2 regions of the Rhizobium sp. 2YAF20 genome follow, and region 1 is predicted to be linked to the other one. Evidence: predicted binding sites of a transcription regulator. Region 1 holds the regulator's gene; the other holds the start of a gene.
What was found. Region 1 encodes LexA, which represses DNA repair genes until DNA is damaged. Its sites were predicted from a motif close to TGTTCNNNNTGTGTTCNG; they were not measured.
Positions count from the first base shown of each region.

Region 1 (2,403 bases):
GCACGCCGGCGTCGCCGTCGATATAGGTGATCTTGGACTCGCAGGACGCGGTCGAAGTGAAGCCCGGGTCGTAGGTGAACGATGCGGTGTTCTTATAAAGGGCACCAATATCGAGGACACTGGGGCCGATGGTACCGGTCTTGACCGGCAGGTCGACCGTCTTATCACCCCAAGTCAGTTTCGCGCTTTGTTCCGTCATGCTGATCCTCCAAGATTTGGCGGGTTGGCGCCACAAAAAGCGCCAAATGGTTAAGCGTCACACGATTAGCTATATGATCCAGACGCTAATGCCAAGTTACCCCGGCGCCTATTTGTGCATTGCGGTATCAACTTTTGGGCACTGTCGAAATCGCGGTAGTTCGGCATCCGCCGTCCACTATAACGCCGAAGCGAGGCAGGGTAGCAATTGAGAAAAATTCAATCGATTTTAGTTGAATTCCTCGATTAAAGGTTGCCGATTTCATCGGAAAACGAACTGTCGGATGCGAGGCGTTGAACCCAATCCCGGGCGCCCCCGGATTTCACCTTCAAACAATGGCAAAGGGGGCCCGCGGCGTTTGACGTGCAGCCACCGACAATGCTGCCGACAGACTATAATCTGCCCTTGAATAGACGTAAGCGGGGCTCAAGGCTGACCCTCGACACCGAGCAGCAAAAAGGCGCTGCGACAGGCGATGGAACAGCCTTGATTAAGCCCCCACCGGCAGTTTCGCTTGCCACCGCAAGGACTGGTGCGGCGATGCCGGATAATGGCCAGATGATCGTGACCATCGACGATGGCGCTTATCTCGGCCCCGCCTGCGGCACCGCCGACATCGTCGTTACGCCTATACGAATGCGCCTGGAGCGATTGTCGCTCCGTCGCAGTGATATTCACGGGCGCCGGCTTGACGAGAACCGGTGCGGTCGAGGTGGTCAGTCGGAAAACCCCTCCATCGAAACAGCTTTCCCAACTATACGAAGACCCTGGAACCTATCGCGCCTATGACTGGCGCTCGGGCAAATTTACCACCACTGCTACGTCATCACCGGTCAGTGATAACGGCGGATCAAACCCACAAGCTTCCCCTGAACCTTGACCCGGTCCGGTCCGAAAATTCGTGTTTCATAAGCCGGATTGGCAGCCTCAAGCGCAATCGATGCTCCCTTGCGGCGAAAGCGCTTCAAGGTTGCCTCTTCGTCATCGACAAGTGCAACGATGATATCGCCGGGGCTGGCGGTGGTCGTATTTCGAATAATCACCGTGTCGCCGTCGAAGATACCGGCATCGATCATCGAGTCGCCCTTGACCTCGAGCGCATAGTGCTCTCCAGCGCCAAGCATGTCGGCCGACACAAAGATATCGTGCGTGTTATTCTGGATCGCCGAGATTGGAACACCGGCGGCAATCCGGCCCATCATCGGTACCGAAACGGAATTGCCGCTGTCGTCATTGGCTGCCGGCTTTGCAGGGGCGGGAACAAGCTGAGGCTTGCCAAGGCTGCCCTCGATGACGCTTGGCGAAAAGCCACGTCGCGGCTGCAGACTGGCGCTGTAGGCCTCCGGTAGCTTGATCACTTCGAGCGCGCGTGCCCTGTTCGGCAGTCGGCGAATGAAGCCGCGCTCCTCAAGCGCGGTGATCAGCCGGTGAATTCCCGATTTCGATGCAAGGTCCAATGCATCTTTCATCTCGTCGAAGGAGGGCGGTACGCCGGATTCCTTCATGCGCTCATGGATAAAAAGAAGCAGTTCCTGCTGTTTGCGCGTCAACATATCGCCGAACCCCAAATGTGAAACAAATACAGAACAGACACTATATGTTCCATATGTGTTCCGCAAGGCTTTAAATTCTGGTGAAGGCCAGGCAAGGACATCCGAGATTTTCGATCCGAAACTATGCGGCCGGGTGTCGCGGACGGTTCCCGATTGTGATCGTCCGTTCGCGTTCCAGCATTTTCGGCTTGAAACCGACTAAGGAAAGGAGCAAACCGGGCGCCGCAGAGAGGAGAGCGCGATGGTCGCAATACATCCGGTTGATCACCTCGTGTTGCCGACTGTCAACATCGGTTTGGCGGGTGAGCGGCTGGGCAAACTCGGCTTCACCGTAGCGCCGGACGCACGCCATCCGTTCGGCACGGAGAATGCGTGCGTTTTCTTTACAGACGGGACCTATCTGGAGCCGCTGGCCGTTGCCAGTCGCGAGGAATGCGAAACGGCGGCGCACGAGGGCAATGTATTCACTGCCCGCGATCAGGCGTTCCGCTTCCGTGTCGGCGAGGATGGTTTCTCGGCCGTGGTATTTGCAACGAACGACGCCAAGGCCGACGATGCGCGCTTCCGTCAAAAAGCCATATCCGCCGGCAGGATGTTGCAATTTGCGCGCCCGGTTCGCATGCCGGACGGATCCGAATCGACGGCGGGTTT
Region 1 covers NZ_JBFRFF010000006.1:139,321-141,723, forward strand. The annotation lists gene gltA (citrate synthase) at 1-199, opposite strand, end outside; gene lexA (transcriptional repressor LexA) at 1,033-1,752, opposite strand; gene AB4Z52_RS11255 (VOC family protein) at 1,994-2,403, shown strand, end outside.

Region 2 (2,403 bases), on a different contig from region 1:
TTTCCGCGTCGAGATGGTTGGTCGGTTCGTCGAGCAGCAGCAGGTCGGGCTGCGACAGAAGCAGCCGGCAAAGTGCTACGCGGCGACGCTCACCGCCCGACAGGCTGGTGACATCGCTGTCACCGGGCGGGCAGCGCAACGCGTCCATCGCCATCTCGACCTGGCTTTCGAGATCCCAGAGGTTCTGGCTGTCGATGATGTCCTGAAGCTTAGAGCCCTCTTCCGCCGTTTCATCGGAATAGTTCATCATCAGTTCGTTGTAGCGCTCGAGGATGGCCGTTTTCTTCGCAACGCCAATCATGACATTCTCGAGCACCGTCTTGTCGGCATCGAGATGCGGCTCCTGCTCCAGGTAGCCGATGGTCGCGCCTTCGGCGAGCCAGGCTTCACCGGTATATTCCTTGTCGAGGCCGGCGATGATCCGCAACACCGTCGATTTACCGGCACCGTTGGGTCCGAGGATACCGATCTTGGCATCCGGGTAGAATGAAAGGTTGACGTTCTCAAGGATCTTCTTGGCGCCATAGGCCTTGTTGAGCCCTGACATGTGATAGATGAACTGACGTGCCATTGCTGCACTGCTCCTAGGCGAGAGGATTTCGGGTTTGTGCCGCTATGTAAGGTAAACAAAGCCGCCGGGCAACGCCGAAAACTCGTTATCGCCTGAAGAGCCGCCCGATGGCAGCGTTCACGAGCCGACGGCTTGTACCACGCCCTGGTCGCAACCGAATTTCGTCGTCCCCGCACTCTGGATCAGCGTTTCGAGCCGGGGGCCGGATGGATCGGGTTCGATCGCATCCTGCGAAAGGCCGATCGTCAGCTCCGATATGACCCTCACCTTGCCGACGCGACGGCAGCTCATCTTGACCCGGTCGCCTGCCCCCTCGCCGAAGCTCTTGTCGAAAGCCTGCTTGATCGTCTCGGCATCGAGCGTCTTGCCGATATTCTGCGCGAAGAGATCGCGCACTGCCGAGGCATTCAATTCGCCGATCAACCCGGCGGCTCCGGCAAAATATTCGTCAGCCGAGAGCTTCGTGCAGGTGCCGTGCTTGATCCACTCATGGCGCTCCAGGCCGGATTGCGTGCCGGGCATCGCCTTTGCGAGAACAGACCGCGTCTTTGTCGATAGCGGCACCTCGGGCAGGCTGTTCCAGTCCTTGTCGCGATCCGATCGCTGCAGATCCTGCGAAACATCACAATATTGCTGCCGCATCGGCCAGAGCCCATGAAGCGAGAAATTCGTCGCGTCGTATGCGTCAGGCTTTTCGTCGCGGCATTCCGCCTTCTTCTGGTTGGTGGCGCAGAAAGCCGGTTCCCAGCTGGCGGCAAGGATGAAGCGCGTGTGTCCACCCTTTTCGCCGTCCTGTGCCGACGCGCCGATTGCCAGCATCTGCAGCAACAGCGCTGCAATAAGCGCCCGAATCCCGAAATGCATACCACCCTCCAAACCAGAACAATATGGGAACAAATAAGCAGCTTGCCGCAATCTTCGCAACCCAGAATCGTAGCGGCTTGAATATTTTGTGCCGTCGCGCCGCCCGGCATTGCAAATCACCTTGGGATGGCCTTTTGTCCCGGCCAGGATGAGGAGAGCTGCATGTTCGCAGAAACAGCCTGGCACGATAGCCCGACAGGTGCTGCACTTGCGCATCATCACATTTCCGCCGAGGGCAAGCCGCGCGGAATTCTGCTGATTTGCCACGGGCTTGCCGAGCATTCGAAGCGCTATGCGCCTTTTGCCAAGGCGATGGCCGCGCGCGGCTACCATGTCTATGCGCACGATCATCGCGGCCATGGTGAAACGAAAGCGGTGGATGCGCCCATCGGCCGCTTTGCCCGGCGCGACGGTGTAAGCTGCGTGATCGAGGATGTCGTTGCCATGCACGATCATGCGGCGGCCCGCCATCCCAGCCTACCGGTCATCCTGTTCGGCCATTCGATGGGCGGTCTTGTCAGCCTCAACGCCGCGGTCGCATTCCCCGGAAAATTCGATGCCGTCGCGGTCTGGAACGCCAATTTCAACCCCGGCCTCGCGGGCCGGCTGGCACAGCTCATCCTCAGGACGGAGCGAATGCTGAAGGGTTCGGATGTTCCAAGCGCGATCCTGCCGAAGCTCACGTTCAGAACGTGGGCGCGGTCGGTTCAAAACCGCCGCACCGCGTTCGACTGGCTTTCCGGCGACCCGCAGCAGGTCGACCGATACATCGCCGATCCCCTCTGCGGCTTCGACGTTTCCGTCTCCCTGTGGCTGGATCTTTTTGAAATGACGTTCCGCGCGCCTCAGACATCTGCGCTTGAAAGATTGCGGAAAGACCTACCGATCCATCTCGTCGGTGGCGGCAAGGACCCCGCCACGGAACAGGGGAAAGCGACGATCTGGCTCGCAAATCATTTGAAACGCCA
Region 2 covers NZ_JBFRFF010000001.1:693,302-695,704, reverse strand. The annotation lists gene ettA (energy-dependent translational throttle protein EttA) at 1-571, opposite strand, end outside; gene AB4Z52_RS03330 (ribonuclease T2 family protein) at 689-1,390, opposite strand; gene AB4Z52_RS03325 (alpha/beta fold hydrolase) at 1,598-2,403, shown strand, end outside.
Region 2: the regulator LexA is predicted to act here: its motif matches at 1,450-1,467, upstream of AB4Z52_RS03330 (ribonuclease T2 family protein).